2 regions of the Blautia sp. MB18-30 genome follow, and region 2 is predicted to be linked to the other one. Evidence: predicted binding sites of a transcription regulator. Region 2 holds the regulator's gene; the other holds the start of a gene.
The links. The regulator HrcA, encoded in region 2, represses chaperone genes, less so after heat shock. The targets are predictions, from matches to a motif close to TGTTAGCACTCNNNNNNNNNGAGTGCTAACA.

Region 1 (10,272 bases), on a different contig from region 2:
CTTCTGGATTGCTGAACCACTTTTCCTGATTTACGGAACAACTACCTTGGCATTATAGTACTCCACCGCAGCATCCATGGTCGGACCTTCGTTGTCAAACCAGTCATAAGTGATAGTTTCGCCGTTTTCTCCCCATACCTCCGGGCAGTCGATTTCTTCCCAGTCAAGCGGAACAAAATGCTCTTCCTGTTCTGATGCACGCAGCATGATCTGATGCAGCTCCTCAAATTCCTCCGGATTCAAAACTCCAGGTTTTGCGGATACAAACAGTGGTGTACCGCTCTTTGCAAGAACGTCTGCCCACTGACGATTTTTCTCCCATGGGATCATTCCGAAAATACCGACACAGTCTGCATCAATATGGTAAAACGTATTGTGCTGCGGAAGACGGAATGCCAGCGTATTTACGCCCATTCGTCTGGTACGCTCCCAGATACGTCCGCTGGTATCGTCACCGGTCCGGTTCAGATGCATCAGGCCTGCGCCGAGATGTCCGATGGTATTGCAGCCGATGATCACTGCGTTGTTACTCCGGGAAGCATCATAAATCTCCTGATAAAGCATTTTTACGATTTCTGCGCTGGTTTTTGTCTGATCATAAAAATGCCATTTCTCCATGGAATTGTCTCTTAAATTCGCCTCAAATCCCCATTTTCCAAAGAGATCAAAGGTAGAAAAATCATGCTTGATCAGCGTGTATCCCCAATCACAGATTCTCTCGATATCTTTACGGATATATTCCAGTGCATCCGGGTGGGACGGATCGAGACAGTCATTATAGGAAATTCTCCACTCATCCGGGATATTCTCATCTTCATTAAGAAGCAGACGGACCCAGATACCCGGGCGGACACCTTTTTTCTCCAGCTTGTCTGCAAGACCTTTCATATCCGGAAATCTGGCATTGCCTTTTGTCCAGGGTCCACCGTTGTATTCATCCAGGCGGTGATGCTCCTGCCAGCAGTCATCAATGACCATGAACGGAGGATTTTTTACACCTTCGGTCAGTTTCAGGATATAATCGGTATCACTTAAGATCTCCTCTTCGGAGCTGTCACCGTAAGCATAATACCAGTTATTGCTTCCATATACCGGAAACTCCGGGAAGATCGGATCTGTACACATTTTTTCACAGAATTTCTGTGCAGTTTCAAAAGTATCTGCTCCTTCTGCTTCCATGCCGACGATCTGTGCGGCACACAGCTTTCTTCCTTTCAGCTGTACTCCTGTATTTCCGCAGCGAACATCCAGAAACAAAGTAATTCCTTTGGTATCCACCTGCCAGCAGCACATAGCAGAAGGACGGACCTTTACACCAAAGCAGAGAACCTTCTCAGAAAACTTCGCCAGAAAATACCATGGCAGATAACGGTTTCCGCTCATTCCATGCCATTCCGCATCACCATAGGTACGTTCCCAGGCATCTCCCAGAAATCTGGCTGATTTCGGGATCTTATAGTTCCATCTCAGTTTCACACATCTCACTGCATCCTCGGATGTGACAAATATATCCTCATGTTCACCTGCGTCCTGAAATTCCACAGTAGTTGCACCGGCAGCTACTGTCGTCTGCCCTCCCTGGCACACAAGTCTCTCCTCTTCTGTTTCCACTGTTACATAATCCGGTACCCCAAGCTTAAAATCTGCATATTTTTTCTGCATTATTCTCTCCTCCTGTACTTTTTCATTTACATTTTGCTTTACCTGCATACTCATGAACACTGTCTTTCTATCGTCTGTTCAACTCAGAAGAATGTACGAAAAATTTTTTTAATACATTTTGTCTATATGCCTTATTATATTGATTTTTTTGGTTTTTTCTATGCTTTAAAGTTATTATAACATTGCAGAATGTTCAATCTGCATAAGCTTTTCAGACCTTGTCCGATTCGCTTTTTAATATAAGAACATAAAGGGCTAAAGGTGGAAATTAGTTTTTCATTTTACGGAACACAAATTCTTCACAACTTTTTAGCACTCGCCTCTTGACTTTGCTAGCAACAGGTGTTATATTACATATAGAACAAAGGAGAAGATAAAAAAGAACTTCCAGATGTTCAGAATAAAACCAAACGATCACCACTGCGGAATAACCCGAAGTGGTAACTATATACCGGCAACAGTTGGATTTCTTGATCCACCGGAACGGCTTTTCAATTTGAAAGGAGAAATGACTTATGATGTTCCCGAGTGTATTTGGAGAAAACTTATTTGATGACTGGATGGATGATTTTGGATTCAGAGATAATTTCTTTAGCGGAAAGAACCCTCTTTATGGCAAACATGCAAAAAATATCATGAAAACTGATGTACGTGAAACAGATAAAGGCTATGAGCTGGATGTAGATCTTCCAGGATTTAAGAAAGATGAAGTACAGGTACAGCTGAAGGATGGTTATCTTACCATCTCCGCTGCCAAGGGTCTTGACAAAGACGAGGAAGACAAGAAAGGCAATTATATCCGCCGTGAACGTTATGCCGGCAGCACAAGCAGAAGCTTCTATGTTGGTAATGGTGTAAAAAACGAAGATGTCCATGCAAAATTTGAGAACGGTGTTCTGAGACTTTCTATTCCGAAAAAAGCAGCTGAAGAGATTGAAGCTGATAAATATGTATCTATTGAAGGCTGATATTGACTCACTCTCACAGGGGGAGGATCCTTAGGGATTCTCCTCCTCTTTTTTATACGCAATAATACATATGACACTCTCTTTCCAATTTACTACGTACTCACAAGTACTTTCACTCTATAGTAATGATCCTATTGTCAAAGTTTTCATGATATTGGATATTTTTTAACAAATACGCTTGATTTTTTGAATATTTTTTATATATTTTGCATTATATTATTTCATTTTTTTGAAATTAATGGTATAATATGCACAGCTAATCGGATATTTGCAATCCGCATTCGGTTAAATAAATCTGTTTCGTAATCCTTCAGGATAATTCTCCTGAACAACCACGTAAAACACGATCACGACAGGAGGTTTTTATTATGGATCAGGACAACATCATAAAAATTTATGCACGCACTGACAACCGCATACAGCTTAAAATGATTCCGGGACACTTCGTAACATCCCAGTCCCATATCACACACTACCTGGATCTCACTACTATGAAATCCAGATGCGCTGAAGCACAGCGTATTGCATCCGCTCTCGCAGCAAATTACGAAGCATCCATTCCGGTAGACACCATCGTCTGCATGGACGGACTTGAAGTGATCGGTGCTTATCTCGCCGAAGAACTGACCAAAGCCGGCGTCCTTTCCATGAACGCACACCAGACCATCTACGTCATCACCCCTGAGTTCAACAGCACCGGGCAGATGATCTTCCGCGACAACTATGAACCAATGATCAATGGAAAAAACATCCTCGTCCTAAATGGTTCCATCACCACCGGATCCACATTGAACCGAGCTATCGAAAGCGTTCTGTACTATGGCGGTAAAATCCGCGGCGTGGCAGCCATCTACAGCAGTGTAGACAGTGTAGCCACACTCCCTGTCCACTCTATCTTTCAGGCCAGAGACATCCCGGACTATCACTCCTACCGCTCTGACAACTGCCCACTGTGCAAAAACCGCCAGAAGATCGATGCTATTGTCAGCAGTTACGGATATTCTGTATTATAAGATTCAGATCAATCAACGAATCCCCCATGGATAGCAAAACCAGTGGGGGATTCTCTTTATCTTTTCTTATTATAATTGATATTCTCTGTACATAGCTTCACGCATTTCTTTATCTGTAACAACCTTCTGAATCTCATTACCACGATTATCAAGTATAAGCCTGTTGATCAGAACACTAAGTCGTTCTTCCCCCTGGGCCATTCCCTGAGCCATTCCCTGAGCCATTCCCTGTTCTCGCCCCAGTGCTTCAGCCTGTTCTTTAGCTTCCGCCATCAGTCTTGCCCTTTTCTCAGATTCCAGTTCCAGAACATGTCCACCCATAATCTCACCTATTCCTTTCCGGACTTTCTCCTCATTTCTGAAAATATGATCAGATATCCGAGTTATCAGTCCAATCAGATCACTGAACAGTTCAGACCTTCCAGATTCAGTGATCTCTACCTCCAGTTTACTCCGGATCACTTCATATTCATTCAGTAATTCCTGAAAAAGTTGTGGATTCTCACTCATCTCATGCCCTCTTTTTTCATATCGCATGATATAAAAAGGAAGCAGCATAAGAAGACTCTTTTCAAATATCTTATCTTTTGTATAATTCTCTACTTTAATGGCAGGCACTCTGTACAAATGACATCCTCCATCCGGAAAAACCACATCCACTTCCAGAAAATCCGGCGTATTCCTACTATTTCTCAGATACAACACACAAGAACGTGGAAACTCCATCCGATACCTCCGTCCCTGCTTTCTGGCAAACTCAACAGCAGTTGCAAAATCATACTCTATCATCCGTACAGCCATTGTCGTGTCATCCGTACTCTGACATTCTATATGATAAATCCTGTTTCCGATCAACAGCCGCGAATCCGTAATAATCTCACCATCCACCCGCTGATACTCATTACGCAGCTGCACAATCTCCACATCAGCCGGGTATGATGTATGAAAAACATCATTGATCAAAGGCACGACCAGAAACGTCATTTTCTCCATCATAGTACGAAAAACATCATCAAAAATCGTATTATCTCTCAAACAATACTCCTTCTGGTATATACAATTATACCATCAACCAAACACTTCAGAAACCCTGTATACAGTTTTTATAAATATTTTTTGAAAAAACGCTTCAGACATTGAAGCAAAAAGAAACCAAATAAATGGATAGATCTTATAAGATATACAAATCATACCACACATCCCACCACAACACCACAAAAAACCATCTCCAAATTTCGACACCACCTTCCAGCGTCCAGCAACGCACCGACATTCACAACCTCCCTCCAAACCACATGGAATCTCAACCTTCCAAACTACAGGCGTCCAGCAACGCGCCGACGCTCACAACCTCCCTAACAAACACATAGAATCTCAGGCTTCCAAACTACAGGCGTCCAGCAACGCACCGACGCTCACAACCTCCCCGGCAAACCACAAGGAAACTCAGCCTTTCCTCCCAGCCATCCAGCGCAGCGCTGATGACTCATCCAACTCCCGTCAGACCACTCTATCCCTCCCACCATGACCGCACAGTGTGAGGTTTGCAGCAGAAGTCCGGGTGCTTTGGAGTGAGCCTTGGTCCATACTTAGCGTCTGAGGTGGTTCACGGAGAGGTACCCGGCGGCCACAAGCCGCAGGGTAAGGCCCATCTGTCTGAGCCAGGTACGCATCAGCGTACATGGCGAGTTATGGGCCGGCCGCTCCGTGAGACACCTCAGACGCTTAGTATGACCAGGCGAAACGACGGCACCCGGACTTCTGCTGCAAATCTCACACGTCCGTCCGCGTCATCTTGCCCCCACCAAACACCTGTGCTATAATCAAACTAATTAAAAAACCGAGGTAAACCACACATGAACAAAAAAGAAATCGCAGAAATAAAAAAACAATTCACCCCTGACCGCTGCTCCATCACCCGCATCTGCGGCTGCTACGTAGACGGTGAAAAAAACAAAAAAACCGAACTCAAAGAAGCCTTCTTATCCTTATCAGAGGAAGAAACCTTCAAATACTTCGACATCTTCCGAAAAACCCTCACCGGCACCATCGGAAAAAACCTCATCAACATGGAATTTCCTCTGAATCAGGAAACCGAAGGCGGAACCCAAAACTTCCTCATGAAACTCCGCAAAAGCAAACTCACCGACGACACCCTCACCGAAGCCTTCTACGACAGAATCATAGAAAACTACGACTACGGTGAAAACTACTACATCATCCTCATCCACGCAGTCTACGACATCCCCGGCAAATCCTCCGACGGTGCCGAAATGTTCGACGCTTCCGATGAGATCTACGATCACATCCTCTGCAGTATCTGCCCGGTCAAGCTCTCCAAAGCAGGCCTGCATTACAATGCAGAGACAAACAATATTGAAGACCGTATCCGGGACTGGCTGGTAGAAATGCCTGACTGGGGCTTCCTTTTCCCACAGTTCAACGACCGCAGTACCGATATCCACGGACTTCTCTACTACACCAAAAACGCCGAAAATCTCCGCTCCACCATGATGGAAGAAGTCTTCGGCTGCACCACACCACTATCTGCCGGAACCCAGCGTGACTCCTTCAATGCTCTGGTGGAAGAAACCCTTGGTGACGACTGTGCCTACGACACAGTCCTTGAAATCCACGAAAAACTCAACGATCTCATCGAATCCCAGAAGGACGAACCGGAACCTGTTGTCCTCACCAAATCCGAAGTCAAACGTCTCTTCGAAGAATGCGGCGTAGAAGACGAAAAGCTCCTGAACTTCGATGAACAGTATGAGCTTGCCGCAGGAGAAAAATCAGCTCTGGTAGCATCCAACATCACCAACACCCGGAAATTTGAGATCAAAACCCCTGACGTGGTGATCCACGTAGCACCGGACCGGGCAGAACTGGTAGAAACCCGCATCATCGATGGTCGAAAATGCCTTGTGATCCCCATGGAAAGTGAAATAGAACTCAACGGCATCCGTGTCAGCACACTGAACTCTGTTGAAGATACATCCGCAGAACCGCTTCCTGTTAATGATATTACTGACATTGATAACAGTAACACCGAAGAAGAAATCCCATTTTAAAGGAGACCTTATGAACGATAAAAAAATCCTGTTCTTCGACATAGACGGCACACTGCTTACGCCTCACCCCTTCAAGGTTCCGGAGAGCACCAGCCGCGCCCTCACAAAAGCCCATGAAAACGGTCATCTTCTTTTCATCAACACCGGCCGCACCAAAGTAATGATGCCCTCTGCACTCTCAGAGCTTCATTTCGATGGCTATATATACGGCTGTGGAACCCACATTTATATGGACAACAAATTGCTTTTTTTCCGCACAGTCCCAAATCTTCTGTGCAAGGAAACCGTAGACCTTCTCCGCAAATGCAAGATCGAGGCAATTTTTGAATCCAACACTGAGATCCTGTATGATGGCGCATCTCCGGCCCAGTCCGAATTCGGAGTCAAAATGCGAAAAGAAATTCCAATGGTCGACATCACGAAATTCAATCGGGAGGATGCCTGCACTTACTCCTATGACAAATTCCTGGTACATATGCTGCCGGATTCCGATGTCGAAAAATTCCGCAGCTTCTGTAATGATCATTACACCTATTTTGATCACGGAGACGGAATCTGGGAAGTCACACAAAAGGGTACCAGCAAAGCCACAGGCATGGAATTTCTCCTGGACCGCCTTTCCATCCCCAAGGAAGACTGCTATGCATTCGGAGACAGTCCCAACGACCTTCCCATGCTGAAAGCTGCCGGAGTCGGCGTTGCTATGGGAAATGCTTACGGAGGCATCGAAAAGCACTGCACATACCAGACAAGCGCAGTCGACAGGGACGGGATTCTTCACGCACTGGAGCATCTCGATCTGATCTGATGATCCGTAAAGCAGGCATGAGCATTACAAAAAACGAGCCGTGTACGATAAATCCGTACACGGCTCGTTGTCTTTTCTCTTATCATTCCATTGTAAACATTGTATCTTATTTCTCAGCTTCCGGTGTAGCAGCTGCCTCAGATTCTGTACTGTCTGCAGTCTCCTCATCAGCCTTTGCAGAATCTCCCTCTGTCTCCGGTGTCTCAGTCACATCGGTCTGCTCCTCAGCTGCCGGTGTCTCGGTTGCCTCAGCCTCTGCAGAATCTGCTGTCGGTGTCTCAGTTACATCCGGGTCCGGTGTCGGAGTTGGAGTCTGGATCGTAAAGCTGTGATTATCTGTGATCTTGATCTTCTTGATCAGTTTTTTCTCTTCTTTGATATCTGCTTTCTTCTTCCAGCCATCTGTTGTATCATTATAGAAATCATCCTTCTTAGTGTTTGTCAGAGACTCTTTCTTACTCTCCGTTGCAGTTTTATCATTCTTGGAATCCAGTCTCACAACATACCATACGGAATCTGTCTTTATGATCTCCTCGTTCAGTGCACCTTCATCCAGCTTTCTTAAAGCGGTACGAACCTCATCCGGATAAGTAGTTCCATTGGCAGCACTGTCATCACCTTCCTCATAGGTAGGGCATGTTCCGGTTGTTGCGGTCATATCCTTGGAGATCTCATCTCCAAGAGTATTGAAATCTGCAGCCGGATCCTCTTTAACCTTGTCATAGAACTTCTGAAGATTCTCTTTATTCTTCTTGATATCATCATCGGAAAGATCATCTCCGCTGACCTTTGCACTTGCATAGCTGAAGGACATCTGCTGATATTCTTTCTCATCCAGCTTCACGTCCGCTTTGGCTTCAATGGCATCCTTCATCTTCACATCGTATGTTTCAAGCTCGAGGAAAGTCTTCACCATATCTTCATCAACTGCAAGCTCTGCAATTGTCTCATCGGAATTGGCAGCCATAAAGTTCTTGGCAGCTTCCTCAAGAGCCTTCTGCTCATCATCTGTGATTTCAACATCATACTCGGAAGCGTGTTCTTTCTCCAGACACATCTTTTCAACAGTTTCAACAGAAGTTGTTACCGCATTTTCACCGTAAGTCTCATCGGAATCATCATCCATTTTGGTACTCCAGATAGACATATCGCTTCCGCCGCCAAGATACATCTTGTACATTGCCTCAGCCTGTGCCTGCTGCATACGTGCTGCCAGACTTACAACGCCAAACGGGATTTCCTGCTTATTGACTGTCACTGCGATCTTTGTACCATCGAGTTTTTTATTTCCGCAGCCTGCCATCATTCCTGCCGCTGTAACGCAGACAAGAGCAGTAACTGCCGCTTTCTTTACTGAATTTCTCATTTCATCCTCCATCTATCCGTCCATAAGAATCACGGTCCGGCTCTTATTCCATAATACTTGATTATAAACGTTTTCACCTTTAAGAGCAAGGAATTTCACGAACTTACACGACATTTCACAAATTATCCACAAGTCTTTCCGGGAAAATATCCGGTATCCACAAACCGGATGTTTTTTCCCGTGGATAACCCTAAGCTTAGCTGATTCTTCCCTTTACTCCAGTGGCTCTGCCAGTTTTGCCAGCTCCCCCGCAAACTTCATCAGCTCTTCGATCAGCCTTCCCTGTGGTGTCAGGATAAATTTCGGCTCATGATCAGCCTTAAACTGCAAACCTCTCCGGTACTGCGCCATAATAGCTGGAATACCTGCGGGATCCAGCTTGGCCTTTTCATAGAGCGTGATCCGGACATCTTTTCCAAGCTGCTTGATCTCCGTCACATATCCCTGATGGGCAAGAGCCTTCAGCCTTGCAATGGCAAGAAGATTCAACACAGCTTTTGTCGGCTCACCAAAACGGTCGATCAGCTCCTCCAGCATGTCATCATACTCCTGCTGGCTTTCAATACCGGCAATACGCTTATAAATATCCAGCTTCTGGAACTCGTTGCCGATATAGGAATCCGGGATAAATGCATCAATGTTGAGATCAATGGTCGTCTCAAAATCATCCATAGTCCGGATTCCCTTTGCCTCCTTGACAGCCTCACTGAGCATCTTACAGTAAAGGTCATAACCAACTGCGTTCATATGCCCATGCTGCTGCGCACCGAGAAGATTTCCTGCTCCACGAAGCTCCAGATCCTTCATAGCTATCTTAAAACCGCTTCCAAGGTCTGAATACTCCCGCATGGCGCTGAGCCGTTTCTCCGCGGTCTCCTGGAGCATCTTGTTTTTGGTATACATCAGGAATGCATAAGCAGTCCTGTTGGAACGTCCTACACGCCCACGGAGCTGATAAAGCTGGGAAAGGCCATATCTGTCCGAATCATGGATGATCATGGTGTTTACGTTGGAAATATCCAGTCCTGTCTCAATAATAGTGGTGGAAACCAGTACATCCACATCTCCATTGATAAAATCATACATTACCTGCTCCAGTTCCCTCTGACTCATCTGTCCATGTGCAAAATCCACTCTGGCCTCCGGCACAAGTCTGGATATCCGAAGGGCTACTTCGGCAATGTCATTGACTCGATTATATACGTAATACACCTGTCCACCCCGGCGAAGCTCCCTGCGGATGGCTTCCCGAACAGTCTCCTCATCGTACTCCATAACGTATGTCTGGATCGGCACACGATCCATCGGCGGCTCTTCCAGAACGCTCATATCACGGATACCGATGAGACTCATATGAAGAGTCCTCGGAATCGGCGTTGCCGTC
Region 2 (10,272 bases):
TTTTCATCGATATCTTCCTCCATCTGTTCGAATTCAATGGTGACGTATGTGCCGTTTCCGGGGTTGCTGCGGATCCTTACGGAACCGTTTCCGTATAATGGGTTGGAAATACGGGAACTTACGTTGGAAATTCCAAAATGCTTCTCATAATCAATAACATTATGCTCAATAGCATGGCGCAGCTGTGCAAGGGTTTCGGAGTCCATGCCGGCACCGTTGTCCTCAATGGAGATCACAACCGTATCATCGCCATAAAGAACATGGATCGAAATGAAAACAGCTGGTGTGCCCGAAGAAATCCCGTGCAGAATGGAATTTTCGAGAAATGGCTGAAGTGTAAACTTGCAGATCAGGAAATTTTCGATTCCATCTTCTGCTTCGATCTCCCAGTCCAGATTATCTTTATGACAGAGCTTTTCCATTTCCAGATAAAGCCGGGCAATTTCCAATTCATCTTTAATAGGAATAAGTTCCTTTGATTTACGCAGGGTAAGACGGTAAAAGGCAGTCGGATTTGCAATCATCTGATCAGCAATGTCAAGCTTTCCAAGGGACTGGCAGGTACGGATCGATCCCAGGATATTGTAAAGAAAATGCGGATTGATCTGTGACTGGAGCAGCTGGTATTTCAGACGTTCTTCGTTTACGGAAAGATTTACAATGGACTTCAGGTTTCCGGCTATTGTGTGCTGCATATCTTCAAAGGTGATGCCCAGTCTGTCAATCTCATCATACCTGGAAGGATCATCCGGGTGGGGAACAGTAACGATAGATAGATGTTCCGGGTCATATCCCAGCTGAAAGGCTTCCATTGCATAGGAAAGTGCAGTGATCTTCCGGGTAAGATTTTCGGAAAACAGGATAACGATGATAACAGTAAGGAGCAAGAAAATAAGGACAGTGATCAGTAAGGCACGGATCAGGATGTGCGTGTTGCCCTGAATATAGCTTTCCGGGATTTCGGTAACATGAAGCCAGCCATTGCTTAAGGTGCAGCAGTTATAATATTTGTCGCCGCTGTGAAAAGAAGAATCTGCATTTCCTTTGAGTTTCTGAAACTGTGCTTTGGAAATTCCGGATAAATTCAGTGAGGATGTATTTTTTGCTGCAATCTCTCCGTGATCTGTGAGAATGTAGCTGTATATGCGGGAATCCAAAGCAGCAGGCTGCAGATAAGTGGTAAGCTCTGAGGTGTCCAGAGCAATGCCGTAGGCGTATTCCAGAATACCGGTGGCCTGATTTTTCAGTGCCCGGACGCAGAGGATCACATCGGCAGATGATTTTTTTGTGGACAGTATTTTAGGCAGAGGCATATTGGAAACCGGTATCCAGACAGAGGAAAAGCCTGAACCGGAAACAATATTTTTATCCAGACCATATGCAGAAAGCTCATCTGTGGAAAAGAAGTACAGGCTTTCTTTTGAACCGAGCTGATCGGGCTGCAGAAAAACATATATATGGAAGAAATCGAATGTGGATTTATACAGCGAAATATTGTTTTTTACAGTGGTGAATTTTTTCAGTGCATCTACCTTATTAGAGGAAGGCTGATTTAGGGAGTACATTTGAAACTGTATGGTATCTGCTACATTTTCAACCTGACCGAGGCGGTCGTTCAGCTGAGAGACCAGCTGCTTGTCAGTCATTACGGCAGAATCGATGATACGATCTCTGGCAATGTTATAGGAAATGTGATAGCTGATGAAGGTCAGGGAAATCAGAGGTACCATAGTTGCGATCAGAAATGCGAGCAGGAGCTTATAGCGAAATGAGGAAAAAATGGGTGGGATACATTTGTGGAATTTCATAGTACATACTCTCCTTTATGTCGAAAACAAATTAATGAAACCGAATCCAGCTGTGAAAAAAAGCCGTTACAAATATAGATTATATAAAAGGATTATAAAAAATTAACAACAAAAATACAAGAGAACGAAAAATAATATAAAGAAATCATAAAATATTGTATTTAGAATGAGGGGGCTCTCTGGTATCCTTAAACCATCAAAAACAGGTGTGGACAAACACGAAAATGTCCAGAAAGGAAGAAAGATATGAAGAAAAAAGTAATGAGTGCAGTTTTGGCAGCAGCGATGGTTGTGGGTATGGCAGGTAACGTGGTTACTGTTTCCGCAGAGGAGAAATATGATCTTACCTTATACAGCATCGACACCACAGACCCGGATTTTGAGGACTGGCTTGCAAATGTGGAAGATGCCACGGGCCTGAACATTAATGTAATTGCGGCACCTACAGATACAGATACCCGTCAGCAGAAGATCACCACAATGCTTTCCACAGGAGATGCTTCCGTGGATGTCATTCAGATCAACGATGAGATGAGTGCGGCATTTAAAAATTCCGGATGGCTGGAAGGACTGAATGATACAGTAATGACAGATGATATCGCTGATCAGTTTGCCCAGGGATATGTAAAGAATATGATCACAGATAAGGACGGAAACATTATCGGTGTTCCAGGCTATACAGGATATTTTGCATTCTGGGTAAATCAGGAGATCATGGATGAGGTCGGAATCAAATCCATTGATACAAAAGAGGATTTCATGAAGTATATGAAGGCTGTTTCCAAGGACGGAAGATTCGGCTACGGCGGTTCCTGGGAGAAAACTTATGCATTTAACGAGCTTGCACAGTTTGTAAACATGTTCGGCGGCGATTATTTTGACTGGACCAAAGAGGAAAACAAGGAAGCAGTTCAGTTCCTCCACGATCTGGTTGCTGATAAAGAAACATCCATCGAGCAGATCGCTGATAAATATGAGCAGATGAATCCGAAGATCAATGACGGAAAATACGGATGCTGGTTCATGTGGGGCCTTGGAACAGATTATGCAAAGGCAGATATGCTTGGCGCAGATAAGATCCACATGGAAATGGTACCGGATTTCAGCGGCAAGGGAGAGCGTGCGATCTTTACAGATTCCTGGAGCTATGTTCTCAACAAAGCATCCAAGAATAAAGATGCAGCTGTGAAATTCCTCCAGTATATGGCTGATGAAGGCGGAATGGAAGCTTCCTATAAAGCATTTGACAGATATCCTGCAAGAAAGGATGTTGCAGAGAAGGTAGTTCCGGATTCTGACCCGGCAAAAGAAATGTACAGCAGATATGCAAATGAATGCAATGTACAGGGACGTCCGATGGTGGCACAGACAATGGAATTTATCAGCGATATGGGAACAATCTTCCAGTCCTGTATGAAAGACGAGATTACAGTTGATGAGTTCTGCAAGAAGGCTCAGGATGTGGTAGATATGTATAAGTAAAAGATATAAAAAAACAGCAATGTAAAGCAGAGGTAAAAGTCTGCTTTACATTGCTTGATGAACAGGGAGGAAAGTTCCATGACAATAAGCAAAAAAAATATGAAGTGGATACCATGGCTTTTGATCCTGCCGGTTGTACTGATTCGAGGTTTTACAACAGTATATCCCATTCTGATGACTGTGAAAAACAGCTTCTTTAATATCAGTATCCTTGCAGGTATCAATGAATTTATAGGCTTCAAGAATTACCTGAAGGTATTTTCTGATCCTAAAGTGCTCACATCGATCAGCTTTACGGCAATATTTGTGGTTGCTTCCATGATCTTTCATGTGATCCTCGGAGTTATCCTGGCACTGATCCTGAATATGAAATTCAAAGGCCGCCGTTTTCTGAGGACCATCGTGCTGATCCCGTGGGCTATGCCTGCAGTAGTAGCCGGTATGGCTGCAAAATGGGCATTTAACAATGATTATGGTCTGATCAATGATTTTATCCGCTGGTTTGTACCGGGTTACCAGAACAGCTGGCTGATCAATACAGGTACTGCAAGAGCAGCGGTAATTGCAATGGACCTGTGGAAGGACCTTCCGTTCTTTGCAATTCTTGTACTTTCCGGACTTCAGTTTATTTCCGGCGATATCTATGAGGCAGCAAAGGTAGACGGTGCAAACGGGATCCAGAGCTTTTTCCGGATCACACTTCCGCTGATCGCAAAAAATGTCCTGACTTTATGTATTCCGTTCACACTCTGGAGACTGACAACCTTCGATCTGGTTTATTCCATGACATCTGGAGGCCCTGGAGAGGATACTGCGCTGATCGCATACAGAATCACAACAGAAGCATTTACAAATCTAAACGTAGGATATGCTTCGGCGCTGGCTATGCTGCTGTTTGTTGTAATGGCGATCTTCAGCTGGCTGAATATACGTGTTATGAATAAGTTTGACAGTTAGGGGGAATTATCGTGAAGAATACAGGAAAATATAATGTTTATCATGGAGTGGTAGCCGTTGGAAGATGGGTTCTGTTTGCAGTTGTGGCTTTTCTGATCCTGTTCCCGGTTTACTGGATCTTTATTTCTTCGATCACACCGTCAGGAGAACTGTTTAAAACACCGATCGATTATCTTCCGGATCATCCCACACTGGAAAGCTATAAATTTCTGATACAGAATGTAGGACTGCTTTCAAAGATCGGAAATACAGTTCTGATCGTAGGCATTACACTTGTGATCAGTACCGTGCTGTGTGCAATGGCTGCCTATGGCTTCTCAAGATTTAACTCAAAGGGAGTTTCTGTTGCATTTGCGTTTGTTCTGGCTACCATGCTGATCCCTGAGGTTGTCACAGCCCGCCCGCTGTATGAGTTTATGCAGAAGGTAAAGCTGTATGATACATATCCGGGACTTATCCTTCTTTATATCAGTACCGTTATACCGTTTACGGTTCTGATCCTCAGAAACTTTGTCGGTGAGATCCCGATCTCACTGGAGGAGGCAGCTGCTATTGACGGCGCATCTTTTTCACAGAGACTGTTTACGATCGTTCTGCCGCTGATGAAGCCGGCAATCGCTACGGTTTGCATTATCAACTTTATTACCTGTCTGAATAACTTTTTCACACCGTTGTTTTATTCAAATGGTATTCAGGTACTTTCTGTTTCCATCGTACAGCTTCCGTTACGTGACAACATGTATGGAGTTCCGTGGGATCTGGTCAGCGCCATGGGATGGATCATCCTTCTTCCGATCATTATCTTTGTAGCTGTTTTTGAGAAACAGATCATGGATGGTATCATGGCAGGTGGAGTAAAAGCGTAAATATAATATTTTTAATTTCCAAAAGAGAGGAGAAAACAGATATGTATCAGGCATTTACAGGCGGACTGGGAGGGATCGCACTTGCAAAGCATGGAAAAAGCCGTGCGATCAACGCAGAAAATCCTCATGGAGAAAAAGGCAGAGGCGGTATGGCTGCAAGTCATCTGGGACCGTCCAGAAAAGGAAGCCCGTGTCTCAGGGATATTGAGCCGGGAACTGTGGTAACTCTGGCAGAAATGGAAGGACCGGGACAGATCAATCATATCTGGATCACCGTTGATAACAAGACTACAGAGGCAGATTGCTTTGTACTGAGAGATCTTGTAATCCGTATGTACTGGGATGACGAGGAAACTCCTTCCGTGGAAAGTCCTCTGGGTGATTTCTTCTGCTGCGGATTCGGAAGGGAATGTTTTGTAAATTCTGTTCCGGTGGCTGTTGTTCCAAACAGGGGCTTTAACTGCTATTTCCCGATGCCGTTTAAGAAGAAAGCAAAGATCACACTGGAAAACCAGCATGCAAATAAAATCCCGGCTTTCTTTTATCAGGTAGATTACTGTCTCTATGATGAGCTTCCGGACGATATTGCTTATTTCCATGCGCAGTGGAGAAGGGAACGGTTGACAGAAAAAACAAAAGATTATACAATTTTGGATGGAGTAAAAGGAAAAGGCCATTATATAGGAACCTACATGGCACTTACCACACTGGAACGTTACTGGTGGGGCGAGGGAGAAATGAAGTTTTATATTGACGGAGATGAGGAGTATCCGACCATCTGTGGAACAGGAACGGAAGATTACTTTGGTGGTTCCTGGAGCTTTGCCAAACAGGTGGATGGAAAAACCGTGGAACAGAATTATAACACGCCGTATCTGGGATATCCGTATTATTCTGCCCATGACGAGCTGATCCACAATTTTTATCATAATGATGACTGCCCGCCAATGAGAGGCTTTTACAGATGGCATTTACAGGATCCAATCTGCTTTGAAGAGGATCTTCGCGTTACGATTCAGCAGATAGGCGTCGGATACCGTGGCCTGTTTGAACGACAGGATGATGTGGCAAGTGTAGCGTACTGGTATCAGACACTTCCTCATGCACCGTTCCAGCCGTTGATGTCAAAAGAGGATAGATGGCCCAGATAAAAAGGGTGGTAGAGATTGAAAAAACAGGTATTTTGCGGGGTATTTGCCCTGGCTCTGGCAGTGACAGGATGTGGAGTCCAGAAGAAGGAGGCTGCATCTGATATTGTGCCGGAGAACAGACAGGAACTGACGATCCTTCATGTGGATGCAGGCACAGAAGGCTTTGATTCTTTTATCAGCCAGGCGGAAAAAGATCTTGGAATAAAGATCCATATTGAAAAATGTCCGGCCAATGCGGACAATCGCCAGGCCAAAATAGCAACTCTTCTGACATCAGGAGATGATTCTGTTGATCTGATCACAGTAAATGATGAGATGATATCCGAATTTAAACATAAGGGATTTCTTCTTCCGTTGGAAGATACGGTTATGACAGAGGAGACAGCGGCGAATTTTCTGCAGGAATACCTGAAAGAAATATGCATGTCAGACGGACATATTTTTTCGGTACCGTTCAGGATGGATATCATGGCATTCTGGGTGAACCAGGAATTGCTGGATCAGGCTGGTCTGGACAGACTCTCCTGTCTCAGTGATCTTGAGATCCTTCAGAAAAAGCTTCAGAATACGGGAAAATATGCATATGGGGATGCATGGGAGATTTCTTACATATATAATAGTATCAGCGAGTATGTCGATTTTTTCGGAGGAGATTATACAGACTGGACGGATCCGAAAACAAGAGAAGCGGCAGAATATATGAAGCGAATGCTGGATACAGGGATGATATCAGAGGAGAATCTGATCGACCAGCATGACCAGCTGAATGAAAAATTTATAAACGGCCAGTATGGATGTATGTTTATGTATACCGGTGTGTTGAGTACTTTTCAGAATGCAGGCGTGTATGGAAAAGATAAGATCCATATGGCACCATTTCCGGAATTTGACGAGAAGGTGACCAATATCGCAACCTGGCAGTATGTACTGAATAAAAATTCTGATCATAAAGAAGCAGCTCTGAAGTTCCTTCAGTATGTGTCCGGATATGAGGCCAGCAAAAATTACGGACAGCTGACAAAAATGTGTCCGGCAAGACTGGATGTGATCGAGGATAAGAATTTTGATCTGGATGGCATTGAAATGGTCCGGCAATATCTGAAAGATTATAAGCTGAAGGCAAGACCACTGTGTGCCGATTCCATAGAAGCTGTTTCGTCCATGGGAACGGAATTTCAGAAATATGTGCTGGGACAGAAAACAGAAGCGGAATTTTTTGCCGGGGCACAGAACTGCATAGACCAGTATTACAAAAAAGCATCGTACTGATGCTTTTTTTGTTTTGAAAAAATAAGAACTTTTTTTCAAAACATATTGACAAATATTTTACATGGTGATATCTTAAAGACTGTAGATGTTAGCACTCCACTAAAATGAGTGCTAACAGATATAAAAAAAGAATCAACATCCGTCAGGAAGAATAAAAAGGAAAGGAGATGGCTTCATGGAAGAGGTGTTGAATGAGCGCAAGCAAAAAATCTTAAAAGCAATCATCAAGACCTATATGGAGACCGGAGAACCGGTTGGTTCCAGGACCATTTCCAAGTATGCGGATCTCAATGTAAGTTCCGCAACGATCCGAAATGAAATGTCAGACCTGACAGATATGGGCTATATCGTCCAGCCTCATACCTCAGCAGGAAGGATTCCTTCAGATAAAGGCTACAGACTTTACGTCAATGAGCTGATGAAGGAGAAGGAAGCGGAGGTTGCAGAGCTGCGAGATCTGATCATTGAGAAGACAGATAAGATGGATAAGGTGCTTAAGAAGGTTGCGAAGGTTCTTGCTTCCAATACCAACTATGCTACCATGGTTTCCGTTCCGCAGTACAGCGGCAACAAGATCAAGTTCATCCAGCTGTCGAGAATGAGCGAGCTTCAGCTTGTGGCAGTGGTTGTCAGTGACAACAATACAGTCCGGAACCAGATCATCAATCTGGATGAGGAAATGGACGACCAGACGATCCTGAAACTGAATCTTCTTCTTAACACCAATCTCAATGGGATCCCGATTCAGGATATCAACCTTGGGATGATCGCCAGACTGAAGGAACAGGCAGGCAGCCACAGCGGTGTGGTGGCAACGGTTCTGGATGCAGTGGCAGCCACCATTCATGTGGAAGAGGAAGATATGGAGATCTATACTTCAGGTGCAACTAACATCTTCAAGTATCCGGAGCTTGCCGATAAAGAGAAGGCAACGGAGCTGATCTCCGCATTTGAGGAGAAGCATGAACTTGCCGATCTTGTAAAAGAACAGATGTCAGATGGAGAGAATACAGGAATCCAGGTTTACATCGGTGATGAGATGCCGATCCAGACCATGAAGGACTGCAGCATTGTAACTGCCAGATATGAACTGGGAGACGGAATGTACGGAACCATCGGGATCATCGGTCCCAAACGAATGGATTATGAGAATGTAGTGGACAGTCTGAAGGAACTGAAGAATCATCTGGATGACGTTTTGAAAAAGAAGAAAACTTAGAAAGGCGGTAGAAAAAAAGTGTCGGAGGAAACAAAGAAAACATCCGAAGAGCAGGAAGCGGAGAAGGAAATCCCCGTAACTGACGGAGATCAGGAAGAAGAAAACCTGACACCGGAGGGAGAAGATCTGCCGGAGGAAGAAAACAATACTCCAGGCGAAGAAGCTGCCTCAGAGGATAAAAAAGAAGAAAAATCAAAAACTTCCTTTTTCGGAAAGAAGAAAAAAGATAAATCTGAGCAGAAGGTGGAGGAACTTACCGATCGCCTGAAGCGTACCATGGCTGAATTTGATAATTTCCGTAAAAGAACGGAAAAAGAAAAATCCAGCATGTACATCATCGGCGCAAAAGAGATCGTTGAAAAGATCCTGCCGGTTGTGGATAACTTCGAAAGAGGTCTTGCACAGGCACAGGAAGGCGATGCTTTTGCAGATGGAATGAAAATGATCTACAAGCAGCTTACCACAACACTGGATGAGCTTGGTGTGAAGCCGATCGAAGCAGTGGGAAAGGAATTCAACCCGGATTTCCATAATGCAGTGATGCATGTGGAGGATGAAGAGGTTGGAGAGAACATCGTGGTGGAAGAATTTCAGAAGGGCTACACCTACAAGGATTTCGTAGTACGCCACAGTATGGTAAAGGTTGCAAACTAACTGACAACAAACTTTATTTTAACAGATACAGACTAAAACAGGAGGAAAAAATCATGGGAAAGATTATTGGTATTGACTTAGGTACAACAAACAGCTGTGTAGCCGTAATGGAAGGTGGACAGCCGACAGTTATCGCAAATACAGAAGGCGCAAGAACAACACCATCCGTTGTAGCATTCACAAAAACAGGAGAGCGTCTGGTAGGTGAGCCTGCAAAACGTCAGGCAGTTACAAATGCAGACAGAACAATCTCCTCTATCAAAAGAGAGATGGGTACCGATTACCGTGTAACCATCGATGACAAGAAATATTCTCCACAGGAGATTTCCGCAATGATCCTTCAGAAACTGAAAAAGGATGCAGAGGCATATCTTGGTGAGAAAGTAACAGAGGCAGTTATCACAGTTCCGGCTTACTTCAACGATGCTCAGCGTCAGGCTACCAAAGATGCAGGTAAGATCGCAGGTCTTGATGTAAAACGTATTATCAACGAGCCTACAGCAGCAGCTCTTGCATATGGTCTTGACAATGAGAAAGAGCAGAAGATCATGGTATACGACCTTGGCGGCGGTACATTCGATGTATCCGTGATCGAGATCGGTGATGGTGTTATCGAGGTTCTTTCCACAGCTGGTAACAACCGTCTTGGTGGAGATGACTTTGATAAGAAGGTCACAGATTACATGCTTTCCGAGTTCAAGAGAACAGAGGGCGTAGACTTAAGCAACGACAAGATGGCTCTTCAGAGACTGAAAGAGGCAGCTGAGAAGGCTAAGAAAGAGCTTTCTTCCGCAACAACAACAAACATCAACCTTCCGTTCATCACAGCTACAGCTGAGGGACCGAAGCATTTTGATATGAACCTT

Region 1: NCY57_RS09215 (Hsp20/alpha crystallin family protein) is a predicted target of HrcA. The motif match lies at 1,970-2,000, and genes of this name have one in related genera.

The regions. Positions count from the first base shown of each region.
Region 1 covers NZ_JAMOYY010000016.1:13,690-23,961, reverse strand. The annotation lists gene NCY57_RS09225 (AraC family transcriptional regulator) at 1-15, shown strand, start outside; gene NCY57_RS09220 (glycoside hydrolase family 36 protein) at 31-1,662, opposite strand; gene NCY57_RS09215 (Hsp20/alpha crystallin family protein) at 2,178-2,630, shown strand; gene NCY57_RS09210 (hypothetical protein) at 2,999-3,643, shown strand; gene NCY57_RS09205 (hypothetical protein) at 3,713-4,678, opposite strand; gene NCY57_RS09200 (DUF4317 domain-containing protein) at 5,500-6,714, shown strand; gene NCY57_RS09195 (HAD family hydrolase) at 6,725-7,522, shown strand; gene NCY57_RS09190 (hypothetical protein) at 7,629-8,888, opposite strand; gene mfd (transcription-repair coupling factor) at 9,102-10,272, opposite strand, start outside.
Region 2 covers NZ_JAMOYY010000012.1:36,317-46,588, forward strand. The annotation lists gene NCY57_RS07400 (response regulator) at 1-7, opposite strand, end outside; gene NCY57_RS07405 (sensor histidine kinase) at 1-1,808, opposite strand, end outside; gene NCY57_RS07410 (ABC transporter substrate-binding protein) at 2,055-3,290, shown strand; gene NCY57_RS07415 (carbohydrate ABC transporter permease) at 3,369-4,247, shown strand; gene NCY57_RS07420 (carbohydrate ABC transporter permease) at 4,259-5,113, shown strand; gene NCY57_RS07425 (glycoside hydrolase family 172 protein) at 5,155-6,264, shown strand; gene NCY57_RS07430 (ABC transporter substrate-binding protein) at 6,280-7,533, shown strand; gene hrcA (heat-inducible transcriptional repressor HrcA) at 7,709-8,752, shown strand; gene grpE (nucleotide exchange factor GrpE) at 8,771-9,406, shown strand; gene dnaK (molecular chaperone DnaK) at 9,460-10,272, shown strand, end outside.